4 regions of the Desulfuromonas acetoxidans DSM 684 genome follow, and region 3 is predicted to be linked to each of the others. Evidence: riboswitches for the same ligand, from Rfam matches in the RefSeq annotation. Region 3 holds a riboswitch; each other region holds the start of a gene.
What was found. A riboswitch is a leader RNA that binds a small molecule or an ion and turns the genes downstream of it on or off. The one in region 3 is predicted to bind cobalamin.

Region 1: it holds a riboswitch for cobalamin, as region 3 does, so the genes downstream of both, metE (5-methyltetrahydropteroyltriglutamate--homocysteine S-methyltransferase) here and DACE_RS07450 (TonB-dependent receptor plug domain-containing protein) in region 3, are expected to answer to the same signal.
Region 2: it holds a riboswitch for cobalamin, as region 3 does, so the genes downstream of both, DACE_RS15130 (TonB-dependent receptor plug domain-containing protein) here and DACE_RS07450 (TonB-dependent receptor plug domain-containing protein) in region 3, are expected to answer to the same signal.
Region 4: it holds a riboswitch for cobalamin, as region 3 does, so the genes downstream of both, DACE_RS08100 (TonB-dependent receptor plug domain-containing protein) here and DACE_RS07450 (TonB-dependent receptor plug domain-containing protein) in region 3, are expected to answer to the same signal.

What each region holds. Positions count from the first base shown of each region.
Region 1 is NZ_AAEW02000019.1:43,198-49,021, reverse strand. It holds gene DACE_RS13935 (inorganic phosphate transporter) at 1-959, shown strand, start outside; gene metE (5-methyltetrahydropteroyltriglutamate--homocysteine S-methyltransferase) at 1,031-3,328, opposite strand; cobalamin riboswitch at 3,358-3,544, opposite strand; gene DACE_RS13925 (anaerobic ribonucleoside-triphosphate reductase activating protein) at 3,602-4,189, opposite strand; gene nrdD (anaerobic ribonucleoside-triphosphate reductase) at 4,186-4,344, opposite strand; gene DACE_RS13915 (ribonucleoside triphosphate reductase) at 5,045-5,824, opposite strand, start outside.
Region 2 is NZ_AAEW02000025.1:12,554-18,377, forward strand. It holds gene DACE_RS15120 (TonB-dependent receptor plug domain-containing protein) at 1-1,134, opposite strand, end outside; gene DACE_RS15125 (carbonic anhydrase) at 1,533-2,183, shown strand; gene DACE_RS15130 (TonB-dependent receptor plug domain-containing protein) at 2,263-4,218, opposite strand; cobalamin riboswitch at 4,341-4,522, opposite strand; gene DACE_RS15135 (putative manganese-dependent inorganic diphosphatase) at 4,802-5,824, opposite strand, start outside.
Region 3 is NZ_AAEW02000007.1:145,437-151,260, reverse strand. It holds gene DACE_RS07460 (PEP-CTERM sorting domain-containing protein) at 127-747, opposite strand; gene DACE_RS07455 (flavin reductase family protein) at 940-1,482, opposite strand; gene DACE_RS07450 (TonB-dependent receptor plug domain-containing protein) at 1,599-3,485, opposite strand; cobalamin riboswitch at 3,613-3,795, opposite strand; gene DACE_RS07445 (alpha/beta hydrolase) at 4,029-5,138, shown strand; gene DACE_RS07435 (hypothetical protein) at 5,612-5,824, shown strand, end outside.
Region 4 is NZ_AAEW02000008.1:56,217-62,040, forward strand. It holds gene DACE_RS08090 (FecCD family ABC transporter permease) at 1-310, opposite strand, end outside; gene DACE_RS08095 (ABC transporter substrate-binding protein) at 307-1,419, opposite strand; gene DACE_RS08100 (TonB-dependent receptor plug domain-containing protein) at 1,431-3,557, opposite strand; cobalamin riboswitch at 3,730-3,935, opposite strand; gene DACE_RS08105 (lysophospholipid acyltransferase family protein) at 4,060-5,824, opposite strand, start outside.

The DNA of each region.
Region 1 (5,824 bases), on a different contig from region 3:
CCAACAAGCTGCCACTGTCCACCACCTATGTGACCTTCATGGTCGCCATGGGCAGTTCGTTTGCAGACCAGGCCTGGGGCCGTGAAAGCGCCGTCTATCGCATCACCGGTGTTCTCACGGTTATCGGCGGCTGGTTTATGACGGCTGTGATCGCTTTTACCTGTGCCGCCACTTTTGCCACCGTTATCTTCTACGGTCAGGCACTCGGTGTCATTGTGCTGATTTTGCTCGCCGCCGGCCTGATCTACAATGCCCATTGCAAACATCGCGTTATGTCCGGCGAAGCGGAAAAAGAGAAAATTTTCAACCTCAAGTCCGTTGAAGAACCACTAACAGCCATTGAGACAACCTTTGAACACATGGGCCTGTTACTCGACGAGATCCGCACCTCACTGGACAGCACCCTTGAAGCTCTGTTTCGTGAGAACCCGGATCAGTTGCGCGTACAGCGCAAGCGGGTGAAAAAGATTCAGCGCTGGTCCAATGTCATCAGCGCCAATGTTTTCAAAGCCATGCGCGTGCTCAGCCAAACGGGACTGGCGGTTTCCAACAAGTACCCTCAGACCATCCGCCGCATGCAGAAACTCTCCGACGGCCAGCGTGATATTGTTCTGCGCTCTTATCGTCATGTCGGCAACCATCACAAAGGCTTGCTGCCGGTACAGATTGAGGAGCTGCAGCAAGTGCGCGAACTGCTCAACGAAATCCTCACGGAAGTGGAAGAAACATTCCACCGCCGTCGCACCGCCGACCTCGACAGTCTGCGCCGAAAAGATGAACAACTGCGCACCCTGGCCGCCATGCTTGACGAAAAGCAGGCACTGCGCATTCACGACAATTCGTCGAAAACGCGTTTGAGTATCCTTTACTATGCCATCGTCGGTAATGCGATGATGCTGTCGAAACAAAACCTTGAATTGCTGGAAATTTTCGAGCAATCGTTCGGTGAAATTGATTAACAGGGTGGTGAAAAATCCTTACTGAATCTAAAAAAACCCCACATCTTTCGATGCGGGGTTTTTTAGTGCAATCAGTCCGCCGTCCGGCAACTCTGCTGATCCTGTTCCACCCTCTGTCGCACCTGATGGGCTGCCGAGACCATATTGCGCAGCGCTGCGCGCACTTCCGGCCATTGGCGGGTTTTCAGGCCGCAGTCCGGGTTGATCCACAATTTCTCTTTCGGCACCACCTCCAGTGCCCGCCAGATCAGATCGATCAGTTCCGCCACTTCGGGTACACGCGGGCTGTGGATGTCATAGATGCCCGGCCCGATCTCGTTGGGATACTCAAGGCGACGGAAACCTTCAAGCAGGTCCATGTTGCTGCGGCTGGCCTCAATGCTGATCACATCAGCATCCATGGCGGCAATCCAGGGCAGAATGGTATTGAAATCGCTGTAGCACATGTGGCTGTGAATCTGTGTGGTGTCGGCTACACCCGCGCTGGTAAGGCGAAAGCAATCCACGGCCCAGCGCAGATAGGTTTCGGCTTCGTCCTTGCGCAGCGGCATCCCTTCACGCAGGGCGGCTTCATCGATCTGGATCAACTGAATCCCGGCCTGTTCCAGATCCTGCACCTCGTCGCGCACGGCCAAAGCCAGTTGTCGGCACACGACATCGCGCGGCAGATCGTCGCGAACAAAGCTCCAGCACAGCATGGTCACCGGGCCGGTGACCATCCCTTTGATGGGTTTGTCGGTCAGGCTTTGAGCGTAGCGAATCCATTCTACGGTGATGGGGCGCGGTCGCGACACATCGCCGTAAATGATCGGCGGCTTGACGCAGCGGCTGCCGTAACTCTGCACCCAACCGTGTTCGCTGAAGCAGAAGCCATCCATCTGCTGGCCAAAATACTCAACCATGTCGTTGCGCTCCGGCTCACCATGCACCAGCACGTCCAGGCCCAGTACGTCCTGTTCACTGACGGCATTGTGAATCTCCGACTGCATGAACGTGCGATAAACCTGTTCGCTGACCTCGCCGCTCTGATAGCGACGACGCATGAGGCGGATGGCGCGGGTTTGTGGAAACGATCCGATTGTTGTGGTCGGCAGCAACGGCAGGTGCAGCCACTGGGCCTGTTGCGGACGGCGCAACGCGTAGGCTGTGCGTGTGTGCATCGCATCGCAGACCTGGGCGGCTCGCTGACGGACCAGAGGCCGCTCCACCCGCGAATCACTGCGGCGACAGTTCTGAATGCGGTCACTGCCACGCAGCAGTGCTTCGTGGTCGCCGTCATCGAGCAAGTGGGCCAGCAAGGCGACTTCGCGGCACTTCTGCACGGCAAAGGCCAGCCAGCTTTTGATGGCCGGATCGAGCTGCTGCTCCTGAAACAGGTCCACCGGCACGTGGAGCAGGGAGCTGGTGGAGCCAATCATCAGCCGCTCGTCACCAATCATGTTGCGCAACCTGTCGAGCCGCTCCCGGCTGCAACGCAGATCGTTCTTCCACACATTGCGTCCCTCGACGATCCCGGCGGAGACCATCATGCTTGTTGGCAACTGTTGAATGATTTCAGTCAAGTGCGACTCGTTGCGCAACACATCAAGATGGATGGCATCGCAGCCGCTGGCCGCGATTAACGGCACGGCCTCATCCAGGCGACCAAAGTAGGTGGCCAACAGCACTTGGCACGATCCGGCCGCCTTCTTGAGCTGTTGCCAGGTCGTTGTGGCCTGTGCTTTGCCTTCCAGAGACAGGTCAGTACACAGTACCGGCTCATCGATCTGAATCCAGTCGCACAGCGGTGCCAGCCGTTGAATCATCTGGCAATACACATCAAGAATTTGCGGCAGGAACTCCCAGCGATTAACGCCGTCTTCCTGTTTGCTCAAAGAGAGAAAGGTGATCGGTCCGATCAGAACCGGTTTGGGCCGCAACCCCAGAGCCAAGGCCTGGTGGGTTTCGTCGAGCAGTTTGCGCGATGCCAGTTGGATGTTGGTCTGGGCGGAAAATTCCGGGACCAGGTAGTGGTAATTGGTATCAAACCACTTGGTCATTTCCATGGCCGGGATATTGCGTTGCGCATCGCCACGCGCCATGTGGAAATAGGTGGTCAGGTCGACATCACCGTTCACCGTACCGAAACGGGGCGGCACCATGCCGAGCATGCAGGCGGTATCAAGCATCTGGTCATAAAGGGAAAAGTCACCAACCGTGACCAGAGATAAACCGTTGTCGTACTGATAGCGCCAGTTCTGCTCACGCAGAGTTTCGGCGCAATGCAATAATGCTTCGGCGCTGCTTTCGCCACGCCAGTAGGCCTCCAGGGCCCTTTTCAATTCTCGCCCACGACCAATCCGTGGGAAACCTAAAACATGTGCTTCCATTGACGTTCTCCTGTCTGAAACGCGAGACAAATGATTGTGTGTGAACAGGACGTCTTCTGGCTTCCGGCTCCCGTGATCCTGCGCCCTTCCGGTTGATATCAACCGTGGTGGCAGGGGGATTATCTATGCCGGTTACAGCGGCGCGCCCGCGACGGATTTTCACCGTCTTCCGTTTCCTGTTCGCCTTGGCGGATGCTTGATCCGCCTCCTCATGTGTTTTGTTTGCACACCTCCTTACCTTGATTTTCGCAAGCGATCCATTACGAAGCCAGGTTAACTGCGCATGGTTTGCAGCACCAGGGTTTCTCCCCACGACTCCACCAATGCTTGCATCTGTTCTAACCGACCCTCTTCACGCAACCACGGATCAACTGTGGTACGAAACTGATGGGCCACACCACTGGCGCGCAACAGCTCCGCGCTTTGCCGTGCCTGTTCTCCACTGGCGGGACATTTGGTGATCGTTTCGTAGTCGTCAAACGGGGCTTTCAAGTCCATGCCCACCCAGTCGCACAGCGGCAACAGAGCCCGCAGGCGGTCGGAATACGCACCATTGGTATGCAGGGCCACTTTCATGCCCAGCTCTTTGACGGTGTGCATGGCATCAATCAACGCTGTTTGCGCGGTGGGTTCACCGCCGCTGAACACGATGCCGTCGAGCAATCCGCGACGTTGTTGGATGAACGCCACCACCTGTTGCCAATCGAGCTGTTGTTGGCCCTGCTCCGGGATCAGTGCGGCATTGTGGCAGTAGTGGCAATGCCAGGGACAGCCCTGGCAATAGACCACTGCTGCCAGTTCACCGGGAAAATCGATGGTGGTGCAGCGGGTCAGGCCGCCCACCTGTAAAGCGGAACTCAACGGGTGCGTTCCTCGTTGAAGAAGCAGCGTTGCTGGTGTTCGGACTTTTTGCCAGAGTTGAAGGAACTTACCGGGCGGTGGTAGCCCATGACGCGGGTCCAAACTTCGCAGGGTTGGCGTTGGCTGTCATCGATCTGATTTTGGTTTTCTTTCATGGTTTGGCTCCTTTGTTGTTTGTTGTGTTCTTTTGTTTAAGTTCACAGTCTCAAGGCCAAGATCTAAGTCAAGGTCAGGGTCGCCGGGATTCGCCCCGGCAGGCGACATCCTTTTGACTTGCCGCTCAAAAGGATGCAAAAACCGGCTGAACTTCTCCTGAACCTGGATTCACCGACACTGAGTCGATTTCCGTGATGCTTTGCTTATCCGGCTCGCCGCCCTTTAGGTCGACGAATCGTGCGACTCATCATCCTTGGCGTAAAACCGTGATAACGCTCTTTCGTCTTTCTTTATCTCTGGTGTGGCACCGATCTAACGGGCGGGACGGTGCCCGCCCTACGCCTGTGGGTTATTTTGCACCCCAGCCCTCCAGCTTAGCACCGAGGGAACCCGTAGGGCGCATTGGGGTTGTTATTGATCAGGTGAACGAGAGGTGTTGCTTGAAATTTTTTGCGTCAGCAAGGCAGAGGGAGGAGCCATAGTGATTCTATGGCGACGACCGATAACGCTGCTGACGTGAAAAAGATCTGCAACAACTTCGTGAAGTCTGATTGATGACAGCCCCTTGGGAGTCGATTTTGCGCCACTTTTGTCGACGCAAAATGTGGCCCGACGTGTGGGCGCGGAAGCCCACGTCACGTGCGTACCAACATCGCGAACGGATGTCGTTGCATTGACGCCCTTCCCTCAACAGACAATTTAACTGTTCGCTTGCGCTAACTCCTCATCACACAGCGGACAAAACGGATGCTCTCCAGCCAGATAGCCGTGTTTCGGGCAGATGGAGAATGTCGGCGTAATGGTCAAATAGGGGATGCGGTAATTTTCCAGCACCCGTCTGACCAGCTTTCGGCAGGCTTCGGGGCTACCGATAGGCTCGCCCATGTACATGTGAAACACGGTGCCGCCGGTGTATTTGCGTTGCAGGGTTTCCTGCAGCTCCAGCGCTTCGAACGGATCATCGCTGAAGCCGACCGGCAGTTGCGATGAGTTGGTGTAAAACGGCGCATCGGTTGTTCCGGCCTGGATCATATCCGGGAAACGCTTTTTATCCTCGCGGGCAAAGCGGTAGGTAGTGCCTTCTGCTGGCGTGGCTTCGAGGTTGTACATGTGGCCGGTCTGTTCCTGATATTCCACCATGCGTTGCCGCACGTGATCCATAAAACGGATGGCAAACAGCTGGCCCTGTTCGCTGGTGATGTTGTCCTGATCATCTGTGAAGTTGCGGATCATCTCGTTAAGACCATTGACACCGATGGTGGAGAAATGGTTGCGCAGGGTGCCGAGATACCGTCGCGTGTAGGGGAACAGGCCCTGATCCATCTGACGCTGAATGGTTTTGCGTTTGACTTCCAGGCTGGTGCGCGCCAATTCAAGAAGTTCGTCAAGACGGGCGAGCAATCCGGCCTCATCCCCGGCAAACTGATAACCAAGACGGGCGCAGTTGATGGTGACCACACCGATGGAACCGGTCTGCTC
Region 2 (5,824 bases), on a different contig from region 3:
GCTTGCAAGATGCAAGTTGTCTTCTTCGATTTCAATATCACCAAAACCGCCTTCACGGCTAAATCGCCCCCCCCAATCTGCAGAAGGTGTTACCTGATAGTTAAAATAATCATCCGGGGCACTACGATTGTTATCACTGGTCGCATATCCGGCCAACCACTCGACTTTGGCCAAGGAAAAATTTTGTTCAAAACTGGACGTTAACGACCAACCGCCACCGTCGATGCTGTAATCACTGTTTTTAACATCATCATGAAAATAACGCCCCTCATAGGGCGTGGACATGAACGTAATACGTAACGTAGTATCGTCATGAGGTTTATACACGTATTTGGCAAAGTAATTTTCCAAGGCACGATACTGATTGTGTTTATCATCGAACGTTTTTAAAGGAATTTGCGAATAGCTTTTAGAATAGGCGAGCAGAACTCCCATGGTCTCCGTAAGAGGCACATCGACACTGGTATTGCCATAATACTTTCTAAATTCCGGTTGCATGTCAGCTTCTTTTGAGGAGTAAAAATCCTCGCGATACTCCCGATCAACGTGAAAACTAGTCCATTCAGAACGTGTTGAGCGTAAAGAGATTTCGCCACCAAAGGTCTCCTCGGGATCACGGGTTTCAACATCAACCACACCACCGGTAAACCCACTGTAACGTGCGGAAATATTACTGCGGTATACAGTAATAGTGTCAACAAGTGACGAATCAAGAAAGAGCTGTTGAGAATGGCCCGGAACATCTGTAGAACTGGCCGGATTGTCTGAGGTGGGATCAATCAGGCTATTGTTGCCAAAGCCGTCAATCAAAAAGCTGTTATCGTAAACACGCCCACCGGAAATAGAAATTTCAGCAGGGAGGATTTCGCCACCGGTCAAAGAGGAATTATCGGTTTCACTGAATTGAATGCCGGGAAGGACTTTGAGCAAGTCCGTTATGGCACCATCGCCTTGCGGCAGCGACTGAAGTGTTTGCTTTGAAAGAACGGACTGGCCCGGAGTGGTCACAGCAGAGGTATCAATAACGGTGATATCCGGTAAGGTTTCCGGGTCAGATTCGGTTTGCGCTCCGGCAGCGGTTACCGACACCAGCAAGAACAGGACACACAGCCCCCAAAATACAGAATGGCGCACAGCGAACTTCCCCTCTCCCATAAAAACGTCTTCCCCAAGCTGCAGAAAAAAAACAACTTGTTCGTGAAGTTTGACCCGGCTAAAACACGATGACAGCAGTGCGGTGGCAGGCGCACAATTGAGCATGTCATAGTGAACAATAGAAAAATCATCCCTAAGGAGTCGGTTTCACCGAGAACCACGGGTTCAAATGTGAAACACTTTGTTACATTAGCATGTTGCGTCTTCATTTAAAACAGGTCAAATCGTCAATAAACGACGATATTCCAAACAATTAGACAATTCACAGACACAAAAACTGCTTGCAAATTTGCTTTTTTCAGGGCATTGTTGAGCAGCTATTTTCCGATTTAGTCAATAATTTCATCAACAAGCAGAAATCCCTTGGAAAGGTAGATATGAAGGATCTGACGTCTCTGGTCAGCGGATTTCGCCGCTTCCAGGAAAATTTCTTCAGTGAAGATACCCGATTATTTGATCAGCTTAAAAAAGCCCAGCATCCGAAAATTCTCGCCATTGCCTGTTGTGACTCGCGAGTCGACCCTTCCCTGCTGACCGATTGCGACCCCGGTGATCTGTTTGTGATCCGCAATGTTGCCAACCTGGTGCCGCCTTACCAACCTGATGCTCACTACCATGGTGTCTCGGCGGCCGTTGAATATGCGGTGTGCTTTCTCAATGTCGAATACATTCTGGTCATGGGGCATTCTCAATGCGGCGGCATCCAGAGTCTGATGGAGAAAACCGGCGGCTGCGAAGATGGCAACAACGAATTTATCGACAAATGGGTCAGCCTTGCCCAACCGGCAAAAGAGACAGTTCTCAAAGAACTGGGAGACAAACCCAAAGAGATTCAGACACGTGCCTGTGAACAGGCTTCGATCCTGTTGTCGCTGGAAAACCTTCTGACCTTCCCGCAAATTCTCAAACGCGTTGAAGCAGGAACCCTTTCGTTGCAGGCATGGTATGTCGATATCCAGACCGGTGCGCTGCTCAGCTATAATCCGAAAAGTGGTGAATTTGAGGTTCTGGTGAACCATCCAGAATAAAAAGACGCAAAAATTCGCATAAAAAAAAGCCGCCTCGTCACGAAGCGGCTTTTTTTATTTCTATTGCGCTGCAAAATTCTTAAAATCGAACCTTGCCTCCAAGATAAAAGGATTGACCTGCAGTCGCGTAACTCCAGGCTTCTTCGTAGTGTTCATCAAACAAATTATCGATTCGCGCATACAAGGTCAGGTTGTCATTGACATCGTAATCTGCGGCGAGATTGACCAATACATACGCATCAAGTGTTTCAACCGCGTTGCCATTTTCATCAAGAGCACTGCTAATCGCTTCACGCTCATCAACCCAATAACCATCCACGTTGCAACTGAAATCTCCAATTGCATACCGTATCCCGGCATGAACCTTATGCAGGGGACGACGTGACATGCGGGCGCCATCCGGATCTTCGGTATCGTTGTACGTGTAATCGAGACGACAACTCAACGGTTTGTCAGCAAACAAATGGAAAGCAACTTCCACACCTTCGGTTTCACTTTCACCATCTAGCTGAGCATATCCGCCAGGCCAAGCCATTCCAGGAATAACACGCGAAGAATCCCAATCAATTCGGTCTTCAAAGATCGTGCGAAACCAAGTCACACTGGCGACAACCTGATCTCCGAACAGGTTTTGATCCACGCCAAGTTCCCAAGAACGGCTTTTTTCCGGATCAAGATCTTCATCACCATAGGCAGAGTAGAGTTCATACAAAGAAGGCGTTCTGAAACCGGTGGCATAGCTGCCGCGCACCGTGGTACCGGTTGCTTCAATCTGATAGGCAGGAGCAATACGCCAGGTGCTTTTGCCGCCAAAGCGATCGTGGTCATCATAACGAAGCCCGGCAATGAGATCGAGACCACCCATGGTAAATTGATCCTGAAGCCAGACACTGAGGGTTTCGGCATCTTCTTCGTCAGCAGAAGAACTTTCAGAGCTTTCGCTTAAATAGCCGATGCCGGCCGTAAGGCGATTGGACGGAACCACCTGCCAGGTTGCCTGCCAACTCCACTCATCGGTCTTGCCGAGATAGTCGTAGGAATCGTTATCGTCATTATCATAGGCATCACGCTCCTGACGACTGAACTTGTAATCGACATCCGAGATCACCTGACCATCAAACAACAGGGCATGAAGGTTGAGGCGGGTAAACAGACGTCGGGTTTCCAGAGAATTCTCTTTTTTTCCATCAGGAGCGGCGACATACGACCAAAGCATAGGGTCATAATCAAAGCGGTCACCAGCATAGCCGCTACCCCAGTCATCCAGATCCATTTCAGCATCGGCATAGCGAATCACACCGGTAAGAGTGGCTGCAGCACACAACGGTGCATCAAACTTGCCACTGAAGGTCGTATTCTCCCATTCATCGTCTTCCGAGGTGTTTCCGGCATGGGGGATGTCGTTATTGTCGGCGTTGGCTATGGAATAACCTTGGCTGGTCAAACGTGAAACCGCCAAAGAGAAATCACTGTTGCCGAGTGAGCCATTCAGACCACCGGAAAACTTTTTGGTGTTGTACGTTCCCGCCTCGACACCGGCATAACCGTGGACACCTTGTGAACCGGATCGGGTGATGATGTTAATCACGCCTGCCGTGGCATTACTGCCGTAAAGAACACTCATCGGCCCTTTAACAATCTCAATGCGCTCGACATTATCTAACAGGATATTGGAAAAATCAGCGCCGCGGTTCACATCTGTCGGGTCATTAGCGGCAATGCCATCAATCAACAGCAGGGTGTTTTTGGAATCAGCCCCACGGATAAACACCTTGCTCGGCGCACCCATGCCGCCGTTGTTGGATAATTGCAAACCGGGAACGGTCTGCAAAACTTCGGTGACCGTTGTCAGATGACGCGCTTCAATATCCTTAGCAGTAATCACTTCAACCGAAGTGCCGCCCACCATCTGCAAATTGCCGGTGGTGCGGGTTGCAGTGACAACAACATCATTCAACGACTGCGTCGTCGGCTCCGCCCAGCCCAGTTGTGCCCACAGAGCGAGCATTACGCCCAGCACAAGCCTCTTCTTCATACAAGCCTCCTACAGGTTTGTGTCCGGAGCGCAAAAAACCCCGAACCGATACAAAACATCGATCCGGGGTTATCCCATATCTCCCGTGATACTTTATTGCTTCAACTTTCGCCACGAAAGTTGCAACCATTGCGTTTCAGGCAGGTCTTCTGGCTTCCAGATCTTCCGTCTCAACACGCCTTCCCGACTCTAAGTCAGTGGCCAAATGTGTTGATCGTCCCTGGTTACAGCGGCGGGCCCACTCCCGAATTTCACGGAATTCCCTATTGTGCTTGCAACAAGCACCTGAAACTTTCAGCGCAGACACCTTAAGAACACCGCCACCCCCTGTCAAGGCCAAAGTAACGCCAATCACAAAAGGTTCTGAACAACCAAAAATATTGACAGTCTAAGATGAACAACCACCCATAAATTCATTAGAAAATGTGGTTAAATTTTAAGTTGTCTTCTCCTTAGATATTCGCTAGCCTAATAAGATGTTGCTTTGGGTTCACCAAAGCTTTTACCCCGTGATGCCCCTCCTTCACGGGTTTTTTTTTGACGCACACAAACACCTTCACGAGTCTCTGCCTGCCCCAAACAGTTAAGCAGCACCTAACACACGTAACAAGTGGGGAATGAGTTGCTTCTTACGTGACAAGACACCACGCAATTCGAACAGATTATCTCCGAGTTGTGGGTAGCCGATCATAAACGCCAGTTGTCGGTCTCCTGCGACCAGCAATTCACTGTTTCCGGCAACGATATCGGTCACCAGCAAACCAGCCATCCCCAGATCACGTTTTTCACGAAGTTTTTCCAGCTCAGCGCTCAATTCTTCCTTCAAGCCATGAAACTCATGGAAGCTAACCACTTCCACCTGACCAATACCAAACTGGCAGCTGGACGCGCTGAATACTTTGAAGTCCGTGGTAATCACCTTCTCCAGCGAATCATAAGCGCTCATGGCACTACTTGAGGCAAAAATGCGTCGGCCATACTCTTGTGGATCAAGGCCAGAGAGCTGACCGAGCCATTCGGCAATGTCACGATCCACCTCAGTTGTCGTCGGCGACTTCATCACCACGGTATCGGAGAGCAAACCGGACAGCATCAGCCCTGCCGTTGCCGGGTCAGGGGTAATTCCCGCGTTCTGATACAACGTTGCCACCAGGGTACAGGTGCTGCCGACAGGCTGATTGATAAAACGGATCGGCTTATCGGTCTGAAAACTGCCCAACCGGTGATGGTCCACCACTTCAAGGATCTCGACCTTGTCCGCTCCAGCCACGGCCTGCGACAGTTCATTGTGATCGACAAGAATCAGTTTGACATCCGAAGGGCGCAGCAGATGACTTTTGGTGGCCACCGCTTCGACCTGGCCGGTGTCATTGACGATAACAACACCGGGGACCACGCTATGCGTCAGACTGACACGCAGTTCATCGACGCGGTCCTGACGACGCAACGTGATGTAATCTGTCTCGGCAAGATGTCCAACCGGCGTCGCCAGCCGCGTCAGCCAGGTACTGGTAGCACTGTCAAAGGAGGTAGACAGGATCGTTACATTGTTCTTGCGCCCCAACTCAAGAATATCCGGCGGGATATCCAGATCAGCGACAACTAC
Region 3 (5,824 bases):
GGAGATTCTTTAATCTTGGATAGTTCATACTCATGGTGGGGTGGAGTAGTGATGTTCCTGAAACTGAAAAAAGCGGAGCCAGGTTCGGCTCCGCTTTTTGGGTGTGTGTCGAAAAAATTTACAATTTTAGCTTTTTATGTGTTTGCGACTGTAACAGATGAGACAGAACAGGCCGCCACACAACAGAAGAAGGGTTGAGGGCTCGGGAACAGGTGCCGGCGCGACTTCGGTGCCGAATATTTGAATTTCTCCCACTGAATAATTATAGTCGGAAGGGGTAACGCCGGTCAGTCGCAACGCCTGAGTTTCAAATGCGGCGAAATCGATCAGAGAGATATATTCCCCTTCCCAGTCTTTTGTACTCATGGTGTCCATGCCGCTGCCGACCTCACCCATTGTGCTGGCGATTGTAAAGGCATTTGTCCATGTTGAACCACTGCCAAGGTAATCAAGGGTGTAGCCATCATTGTTGTCGACTGAAATGACGACGTCAGTGATACGGAACGTCCCTCCAAGGTCAATATCAAGGTAGGGTACATTTGTGTGGCCAGGTGACCACCACACGGTGTTGGTTTTCCAGTAGCCCCATTCCGAAGGAAAGGAACTATCGGTCAGATAATTGAGATCACCATTGAAGGTCGAAGGATCTGATGCGGTAATTGTTAACGGGTTGATGAGATAAGCATTTGCTCCAGAAGTGATTGCACATAACACGAAGACAGATAAGCTCAAAACCAGTTTTTTCATTGCGCCCCTCCATAGATAAAAAAATCATATTTATAGATTTTAGCAATAAGTATGCCCGAGATGTAACTGGTTTATTTGAAAGGGATTTTGTTAGTGTGGTTAGGCGCATGTCGTTTTGTGTTAAAAAAATCGACAGGCTTGTGGACGGTTTTTAATGGCTTTTATGGCCCGATTTTCTTTGCCCCAGCAGCGTTACACACCATCGGGAAGCTTGGGTTGCATCATCTCGCGGCGATCCAGTCTCTGACCATCGACGATAAACGTGCCATCGCCAATTGCGTGCAGCGTGCGTGTTTCTTCCCGTTCTTTATCGAACCAGGCTTTGAGACCTTCGAGGACAACAATGTGTTGATCTTCCATGATTTCCGTCACGCGGCATTCGATATTAGCCAGGCACTCCTTGATCAACGGTGCTTTGACACACTCCGCTTGAACAGGTGTGAGGCCGAAGGCGGAAAATTTGTCTGTGGTGCGGCCTGAACAGGTTCCGACACCGATAACCTGATCAAGCAGGTCAACTGTGGGGATGGATAGAACGCACTCTCTGGTTTGCCTCAAAGCAGCGTAAGAATGGTTCCATGGACCGGTGGTAAGGGCGAAACTGGGGGTGAAGTCCATGACCATGGTCCACGAGATGGTCATGATGTTGTTTTTGTGGCCATCGTTGGTGGTTACCAGGATGACGGGGCCGGGTTCAAGCAGGGTAAAGGCCGTATGGATATTCATCTCTTCCATGAATCACACCTTTTCTGTTGGCGATTTCTTCGTCAGTATAGCGTGCCCGCACCGGATTGCCTATGGCTGAATCCGATGCGGGCAGAAGTGCGCATGGCCAGGCGGGAATTGGCCTGCTATAAACGAATTTCGTAGCCTGCTTTGATCAGGCGGCCCAACCCATAGTATTCCGATGTGGTGGAGCCTCCGGTAACAACCTCTTCATCGAACAGGTTGTCGACGCTGAAGGTGAGAGCACCCACCGGTAGTTGATACCGGCTGTACAGGTTGACGGTGATTTCACTTTCCAAGTCGTCTTCGCGGTCATTAAGATTGATGAGATCGACATTGAATGTGAACAGACGGCCCAGATATTTTATGCCAAAGGCGGTCTGGACCCGTGGCCCCACCTGGGTCAGGACACCGTCGCTATCGTCGGCTTTTGGGTTGGCGACAAAACCGCGCGCTGAAAAAGACAGATTTTTCCAGACACCTTGTCCCTGATGAAAGGGAGCGAAGACCAGTTTCCATTCGATGCCCTGGTTTTCGTAATCACCGGCGTTGTAATAGCTGTTCATCCCATCAGCGCGTTCGTACGAAATGATTTTGTCTTCGAACTTCATCAGGAACACTGCCACACGCAGATGGATGGCAGGGTGGTCGTATTTCATCCCGGCTTCATAGGTCCAACCCTCTTCAGGTTCCAGGTCGGGGTTGCCGACGCGGGTTGCCGTGGAATAATACTGATCATTGAAACTGGGGGCGCGAAATGCTTTACCGGCATTGGCAAACAGGTGTAAAGCCGATGTTACCTCGAAGTTGAGTCCGGCACTGGGCAGAAAACGACTGTAGTTGCGGGCACCATCGTAGCCATTAATCCATTGTTCCCGCGCTCCGGCACTGACGAGCAGGCGCTCAAAGAAAGGGCGCTTCACCTGCCAGAACAGAGCACTGTCATCACGGGCGTGGCGACCGTAGGAGTAGTCGTAATCGGCCACCCGGCGGGTGATGTCTGCACCGATGGTTTGCTTCAGGCTGAAGGCGTTAAAACGGTAATCGCCACTGAAACCGTAGTTGTAGTTGCGGCGTTTTTCCTCCGGGGCACTGGGTGATGTTTGGTTTTTGGTCAGCTCATCAAAGGAATAGAAACCTTTGACGGCAACATTGTCTGCCTCGTAGCGGATGTCGGCAAAGTGCTTTTCCTGATCTTGATCATAGAAAATCGGCTCCTTGCTCGGACTGTCATAGCGTTTAACAAAGCCGGTTTCAATGGTTGTTACCAAGTAGTCGATGGTCCAGTGCTCTGCCGGACGGTAATTGAGGCTGGCCGAGAGCTGATCGGTGGCCTGCATGTCATAGCGGTAGGGACTCTTGGCTGAAAATTTACGATAGATGGTATCGATGCCGTCAAGGCGCTGATAGCGGGCTCCGAGGTTGAGCTTTTCGCTGGTCAGACCGACGCTGTGGTTCTGATAACCGAGTTCGCCTAATTCGACGCTGGCGTAGGGGGAACATTGTTGGCCGGGTTGGCGGGTGATGATGTTGATGACACCGGTCATGGCATCGGCACCGTACAGGGTCGATGCGGCTCCACTGAGGATTTCAACCCGCTCGATCTGATCAAGGCCGATGGCGTTGAGGTCGTAACTGCCTCCGGAGGCGCTTTGAATCGGCACGCCGTTGATTAATACCAGCTCGCCATCTTCCAAACCGCGGATGCTGACTTCGCTTTTCATACCCATGCGACTGACTCCGAGCGGCGCTAACGATTTGTACGATAGCGTGCCACTGCGCTTGAGGGCATCAATGACGTTGTTCCCTCCGGATTCTTCCAACTGCTCTGCCGTCAGCACCGTGACAAAGCGGGCACTTTTCTGTTCGTTGACCGGATAACGGTCAGCAGTGACAATGATCTGACCGAGATCATACTCCTGGTCTGCTTCTTCGGCCCACACGCTGCCGGTCCCGGCCATGATGACGCACAGCAGGGCAGCCATCAGGATATTCCATTGCATTGTTTTCATGGGGTACGCTCCTCCCAAAATCTTCCTGGGGTCCGGGCGTAAAAAATCCCAGACCGAATACACATCGACCTGGGATATCCCTTTTCTATCCACAAGACATTCAATACGTCTCCCTGCCTTAGGAGCGCGCATTACCAAATTTCAGACAGGTCTTCTGACTTCCGGATCATCCTACCGGCCACGTCTTCCCACCGAATTTCGGCAGTGACATCAAGCGGCTTTCGTCCTCGGTTACAGCGGCGGGCCCGTCCCTGAATTACACAGGGTTCCCTATTAAGCTCGTGAGAGCATCTGAAATCGTTTGTTGTCGATCCATCAAACCGTAATGAGTCATGGATCGAATTTTGTGATTGTGTCTATCAGGCACGCCTATGGATGTCAATAGTTTCTGTGCGGTAATATCAATAGCCCTGAATTGTTCGGCTTGCTGAGGAGAATATTTTTTATCCAAAAAACAAAAATGATCCACAACTGTGTATAATCTTTAATCGTTGGCAATTTACGTAACGATGTTTTTAGTGATCAATTTGAGGAAGTTTCCAGATGATAAACGCCTTTCATATCCTGTTTTGTCGCTGTCTCGCGGTCATTTTTCTCTGCATGCTGGCAAGCTGTGCCGCACCACCTCCGACCACAATGGCACCCAGGCCGGTGGTAACGCCCTGGACCACGGTTGACGTGTTCTATGGCACTAATCGAAAAGCTACCGGTGAGGTGGGTCCCAACCACGTTTTTGGCACCCAATTGGGTGATCTGCGTTATGGGGTGTGCCAAGTGACGATCCCGGCAACCCATGCGCCGGGCGAAATTGAGCGACCTGAATGGTATAAGTTTGAGTTTAGCGAAGATCCGGTCAAGCATGTGACGATTCGTACCTTGCGTCATTTGAGCCGTGATGAATTCGCCACAGTGTTTAGCGTGGCGCGCCAGGAGATGAACACGGAAGATATCCTGATTTTCATTCATGGTTTCAGCAATACGTTTGATGAGTCGGTACGACGAACCGGGCAACTTTGTTACGATCTTGGCTTCCCCGGCATTGCCATGACCTATAGCTGGCCCTCACAGGGGGCTTTTTCGGTGGCCAATTATTACCGCGATGAAGACTATGTCCGCCAATCGATTCCTTATCTGAAACAGTTTCTTCTTGATGTTGTTCGCAATGCGGACGGTGCTCGCATCAATATTATTGCCCACAGCATGGGCAATCGCCTGATGACCAGGACCATTGCCGAGATTGAAAAGGAAGCGCCTCAGGCGGTGTTTAATCAGATTATTCTGGCAGCGCCCGATGTCGATGCTAAGGTGTTCAAGGAGAATATCTTTCCGCGGATGGCGGGAAAAGCCCGGCACTTTACGTTGTATGCTTCTTCTGAAGACAAGGCCCTGATGGCGTCACGTGTGTTGCATGATCAGTCACGTCTCGGCGAATCTGGCGAATTCCTGACCATTGTGCCAGGGCTGGATACCATCGATTCAACCGGGGTCGACCCGAGTACACTGGGGCATTCCTACTACTCTTCAACGCGGACGCTGCTTAACGATATTCATGACCTGGTGATCGAAAGTGTTCCACCGGAGAAACGTTATCTGCGCCATGTTCCGGGACGGCCTGCTGCTTACTGGCAGATGGTGTTTGACAGCGATGAGTGATATCAGACTGTGTGCTGGTTTTGTTGAGCGTTGCCACCTGTGGCAACGCTTTTTTTTTGCCGATTTGCTTTCGCTTAAAATAATTTCACAAGACAAAAATATAAAGAACCAAATATTTAAATTGTTTGTTTTTTCTTGTTTTGCTGTAGGCATTCATGCCTGCAGCGATCGATGCAATACCTGGATGCAACAGAAATGATGAGCTTCCAGAACGCAGCAGGGTCGAGGGCAAGTTTCTTCGTAAGGCTGTAATATTCTGTTCGTATAAACCACTAAGCACAAGCTGGATATCCCGTATATGCAGGGTTCAAAGCCTGTTTGAGCATTCCTGATTGGCTGGTGTCTTTATCGACCTGTTTCACATCAGATATTGACATGTCTTGCGCGGCAATTATAAGATGTGGCTATTGTATTAATGAATTGTAAATTTTATCTAAAAAGGATTTGACGGTATTACCCGTTGAAGAGTTACGATGACTGAGAAGCAAATGAATATTGAACGTGGTCGTCAGGAAATTCAGCGAAGAAAGAAACTCCTTGTTGCCTCTATTTTTCTTCTGATTCCTTATTGTATTTTGATTGTCGTACCGGTTGGTCATTTTTTAAATGGTTGGCTGTCGTTTTTTTATGCGGGATTATTTCTGTTTTGTCTCTATCGGCTTAATAAGAACTTCAGGAAATTACCT
Region 4 (5,824 bases), on a different contig from region 3:
CCTGGGAGATGCCCAGGGTGGAGGGAGAGGCCAGTGGATTGTTCAGTAACACCTGGAGGATGAGCCCGGCCGTGGCCAGAGCCGCGCCGCCGAGAATGGCGCTGCAGGCGCGCGGCAGGCGGATGTGCAGCAGGACGCGTTGCGACGCGCTGAGGGAATGGCCGTCACCGCACCACAGCTGACGCCAGTCCACATCCATGGCGCCGCTGGTCAGGGCGAGCAGGGTGATCAGGCCCAGCACCAGCAGGGTCGCCAGCCAGCCCACGGTCAAACGACGCTGGCGCTGATGATAGGCGTGGCGCAGGCTCATGATGACGGTCTAGCCTCTGCGGTGAACGGCGCGAACGGGCCGAACAGTTCCGCCATCTCCCGGTAGAGCGGTGCGCCGACAAAGAAGCGGTAAAAGCGGTCAGCCGTGGCCGCGATATCGACATCGGCAAACGCCTCGGGGTAGAGGATGGTGGCCATGTAATGGGTTTCGGCCAGCACCGTATCGGGGCTGGCTGCGTAGTAATGGGGAATGATGCGATACAGACGCTGGTTGCGTACCGCGCTGAGCGCGGCAAACGCCGGATGGTTGAGGTCGTTGTGTACCAGAGACGCACCGCTGGCACAGATGAAGATTACCTCGGGATCGGCCTTGATTAAACTTTCCGCAGCCATAGAAAAGCGCCCTTTGATCAGGTTCTTTGGGGGCGTGATGGCGTCGGCGATGTTGTGGGCGTTGAGCAGCACAAACGGCGGATAGTCGCGGCTGGTGCCGAGCAGGCCGTGGGCGACGCGGAAATTGAGGCCGCCGATATAGCATGTCGTGGATGAGGTGTGCCCTTTGATGCGCTGGTGCAGATCATCCAGGCTGGCGTCGATGAATGCCTTGATCTGTTCGGCGCGCTCCCGGCGTTCACAGATCGTTGCAATCAGATTCAGCGATTGTTCAAACCGATGGCGCTGGCTGGTCAGGTTGCCGTTGTGCACCATCACCACCGGAACGCCGGTCTGTTGTTGGAGGCGATCGGCGGCCTGCGGCGTGCCCCAGCCCATGAAGATGACGTCGGGCTGCAGTGTGACCAGCGCCTCAGCGTCGATCTGACGGCGTGAACCGATACCGGGCAATTCGCCGAGCTGGGGATGGGCCAGTCGATAGGAGCGGCCGCTGCCACCCAGCCACTGACGCGGATCTTTTTCCTCCTGCTCCACGCCGACCACCTGCGAGGCAAGGTTCAGATAGCACAGCATACTCAGAGCGGAATGGATGCCCACCAGCCGCTGGGCCGGAACGGGCACCTCCACGTGGCGTCCGGCCAGGTCCGTTACCGTGCGCGAGCCACGATGATCAGTGGCCGCGCCGGCAAACGAATTGGTCAGGATGATCAACAGTCCGACCACCACACATCTGGCAATGATTCGTAACGGCATCATCGTTATATCCGTTAAAAGGTGCACTGCAGTCCCACAACAATATTGCGGCCCGGTTCGTAGATCCAGGTCGCCTGGCTGGAACGCAGATGGCTGCGGTAGCCGCGGTCAAGCAGGTTTTTGAGGCTGACGTTCAGGTCGATGGCGTCAAACATGGCCCAGGCCCCAAGGTTGAGCCCGGCATGCAGATCAACAGTGGTATAGCCCGGCGTCTCTTTTTCGCTGTCCGACACATTGCGTTGACGGTCGTAGAGGGTGGCCTGGGCGCGCAGGGTGTAGCGCATGCCGTTGCTCAACGGCGCAGCGTAGCGCAGACCGATGCGGCCGTTGAGCGGGGCAATGGCACTGAGATGATCATTCGTGTCACGATCTTTGCCTTCCACCCAGGCGATGGCCGTTTCCACATCCAGCCGTGATGTCAGACTGATGGTGGCTTCGGCATCGATGCCGTACAGCTCCGCATCCTCGACATTGACGTAACCGTAGGTGGGAATAGAGCCGAGGAATGAACTGTCCTGTTTGACCAGATCAATGTAGTCATCAATGCGGTTGTAAAACACACTGACATAGCCACTGGCGCGGGATGACAGGTATTTGAGACCCAGATCGGCATTGTAGGTGTATTCGGCATCCAGATCCGGGTTGCCGATAATCACCTGACTGCCGCCGCCACGGGTGGAATAGCGCTCAAACAGATCCGGAGCACGAAACGCTGTGGCCAGATTAGCGGTCAGGTGCAGGGTGTTGCTCAGGGCGTAGAGTGAACCGAGGCTGAATGTGACGGCTTGATCTGTTTCGCGGGAAAATTTATTGACCGACGCGATTGTGGCGGCACCGTTGCTGCCGTAGCTGGTCTGGCTCATGGTGACATCGTCGGCATCGGCGGCAAAGTAATCGTAGCGACCGCCGAGGGTCAGGCTCCAATCTTCGCTGATCATGATTTCATCCTGGGCAAACAGCCCCAGATGGTCACGTTCGCCGTCGGGCAAAGGCTGAAAAGTGAGCAGCTTTTTCAGCGATTCGTTGGTGGTGCTGAAGATCTGCTGCGATTCATTGGAATCCGTGGTTTCATGGACAATCTCCAGGCCGGTGACCCACTGTTGATTCCGTCCCGGCGCAAAGGTGGCCTGCAGCGAGCCGCCGGTGGCGGTGGTGTCGATGGTGTTTTGCTTCAGGTTGTGGACCTGTTTGGCCGTGTTGGGAAAATCGCCGACAAAGCGCCGTTTCTGATCGACATGAAACACACGGGTTTCCAGACGCTGTACTGCACCGAGGTCGGTGCCGACATAACCGAGTTTATAGCTGCGGGTATTGTACAGGGTAAAGTGGGATTCCGGCGCGCTCGGGTCTTTTTGCGCCACCCCCATGTCGTTGATGTCGTTAATGCGCAGCTCCGCCTTGACCGTGTGGTGGTCGTTGATGTTGTAGAGGGTTTTCAAGTCGAGGCTTTTATTCTCAAACTGGCTGTGAGGCAGCTCGTCGCCATCGCCCACTTCATAGTCGTCGTGATCCTCGGCCGCCACATTGAGGCGGATGCCGAGGCCGTGACCACCGGCGTTGACCGTGTAATTGCCGACCACACCGTCATCCACCGATGAATAGCGTGTGCCGATGTGGTGCTGCGCCTGCCAGGTGTCGCCATCGGCCAGAGCCACCTCCTTGGTGATGACGTTGATGACGCCGCCGAGGGCGTCGCTGCCATAGAGCACGGAGGAGGGACCCTTGACCACTTCGATCCGATCAATGTCGCTGCTGTCGATAAACGGTGTCAGCGGCGCGCGTCCCGCCCACAGGTTGGTCTCGCGGTCGCCGTCGAAAAGCACCAGCACCCGGTTGGTGCCCATGCCGCGAATGGTTGGCGTGGTTTCCCACGGCCCGGCGCCGCTCAAGGTGACGCCGGCCACGCCGTCGAGCAGATCGGTGAAGGTGGTGGCGTTCTGTTCCTGAATCTCTTGCTGATCGACAACACTGATCGTCACCGGCGTGGCAAAGGCGGAATTTTCCGAGCGGGTGGCGGTGACCACCATGTCATCGAGCCGGATGCTGTCCGTTGTTGCATCGGCAAACGCGCTGGAGAGACTCAGTGTCGTAATCAGCAGACATATAAAAAGGACATAACGAATAATGTGGCGATTTTTCATGGTGAAACACTCCCTGAGTAATTACAAAAAATACATAGGATAAAAAACGGGGAGGATTCAGACCATCAGGCGAGGTGGAAAACAAAAAAGAGCCCGTAACCAGACGGTTACGGGCTCCCATTGTGACCCTTGACCTTGCGCATGTCGACCGAATCATCCCCTTCGGTACTGTTGACATTAAACCACGATAGCAGGTCTTCTGACTTCCGGATCATCCTCCAATCGCGCCTTCCCGAAGTCATTCTTCAGTGGCGTTATGCGATTGTTGTCCCCGGTTACAGCGGTGGGTCCGTTCCCGATTTTCACGGGATTCCCTTTTCAGCAGCCGCGGAGGCTTGGTGGCTCCTATGGCTGAACACTGTCGTGGTGAACGTATTTAATTGTTGTGAGCTATGTCCTGTCGTGTATACAAAAAGGCCATGGCGGAGATAGGTATAGCTGATTTGCGGCGATGCTCGCAACAGCTTTCTTGTTTTTAGGGGAAAAAATAATTCTCAAAGAGTCAGGCGCAGGCCGCCGTCTGGTGCTGTTGTACCGCCAGGTAGTTCGCGTAACCTTGCCGTCCCATGTAGCGTTGCAACTGTTTGCGTTCGGTCTGTTGCAAATCGACCAGCAGCAGGCCGTCAATCACATGACCGAAATCCGGATCAAGATTAAAGGCCAGCAGCTTGCCGCCAAGGCTCAGGTAGTGGCGCAGCAGCACCGGGATACCGCGGCTGTCGCTCTCCAGGTCGGCAATCAGCGCGGAGATCTCGTCCATATCGCGCAGCAACGGGTCGCTCTGCTGCGCGGATAGGCCTTGGATCTTCAGCGGTGTCACCGGCACCGGCAGGCGCGGCGATACCAGCCCGGACCATTCCTTAACCATGAAGTAGCGTGTCAACGTGTCGACCATCAGGTGGCGCGAGTTGGCGGTGTAGTCGTTGGAGATACTCACCGGGCCGAACAGGTAACGGTAATGTGGATTGTTGACCAGATAATGACCGATCCCTTTCCACAGTAGCAGCAATGGTGCATAAGAGCGCTGGTATTCCGGGCGGATAAACGAGCGTCCCAGCTCCAGGGCGTTGTGCAGCCGCTCCAAAAGTTGCGGTTGAAAATTGAACAGCGTTGAGGTGTAGAGGCCTTCGGCGCCGTAGTGGCCGAGCAGGTCATCCACCCGTCCGATGCGGTAGGCGCCGACCAGCTCGCCTTGTTTGTGGTTCCACAAGCACAGGTGGGTATAGGTTTCGTCAAAACGATCAAGATCAATGCTGTGGCCGGTTCCTTCACCCACATCGCGGAAGGTGACTTCCCGCAATCGGCCGATTTCGTTGAGGAGCCCAGGGGCTTGTGCCGCAGTGAATTCGACGACGGCAAAGTCACCACTGTGCACCAGGTGCTGCGCCTCGGGCAGGGCGGCAATTTCGTTTTTCAGGGTCTCAGCAGGCCGGGGCGCGGAAATGGGCTGCGGCTCGTCGTTTTCTGATTTGGCCACGGTTTTTGCGCGGGTGTTCGTTGCCAGGTTCAGGCCATAGGTGCGCAGACGCAGATAGTTGTTTAACTCCTGACTGGTCGCAAAGCCGATCAGTTTTTTGCTGGGCAGCAGATTGCCGATGCGCAGTGGCAAGGTTTGTCCTGCTTTGTTCAACAACATGTGCGGCAACAGCAGGGTACGCAGGCGTGGATGAAGGCGTCCCGCCCATTGAAACAACGCCCCGTTTTCACCGGGAAAGAACACGGGGAGTACCGGGGCCTTACTGCGACGGACCAGGCGCGGCAGGGTCGAACTCCAGACCGGATCAGTTATCTCGCCCGTCGCTTGACGGGAGGACACTTCTCCGGCAGGAAAGATCACCAGCATGCCGCCTTGTTTCAACCAGTTCAACGATTGACGTAATGGGGTCAGGTTGGTGCGGGCCGCGTCAGCGCCACCAAACGGATCGACATTGATCAGCTGATCGCGCAATTGCGGAATGCCGCTGAGCATGAAGTTGGCCATCACCTTGAAATCCGGGCGCACTTTGCCGAGTAAGGCCATGAGGATCAGCCCCTCAATACCGCCGAACGGATGGTTGGCAATCAGGATGCATGGCCCTGAGGTTGGGATGCGTGCCTGTTCGTGGTCGCTCAACTGATAACGAACGTCAAGGGTGTTCAATGCCTGTTCGGCGAAAGAGATCTCAGTGTCTTGGGCGCTGACCCGGTCGTAAAGTCGCTGGCAACGCTGTAGGCCCAGCAGGTGTTCCGCCATCATCAACAAAGGTTTTTTCAACCGCGCCGGGACA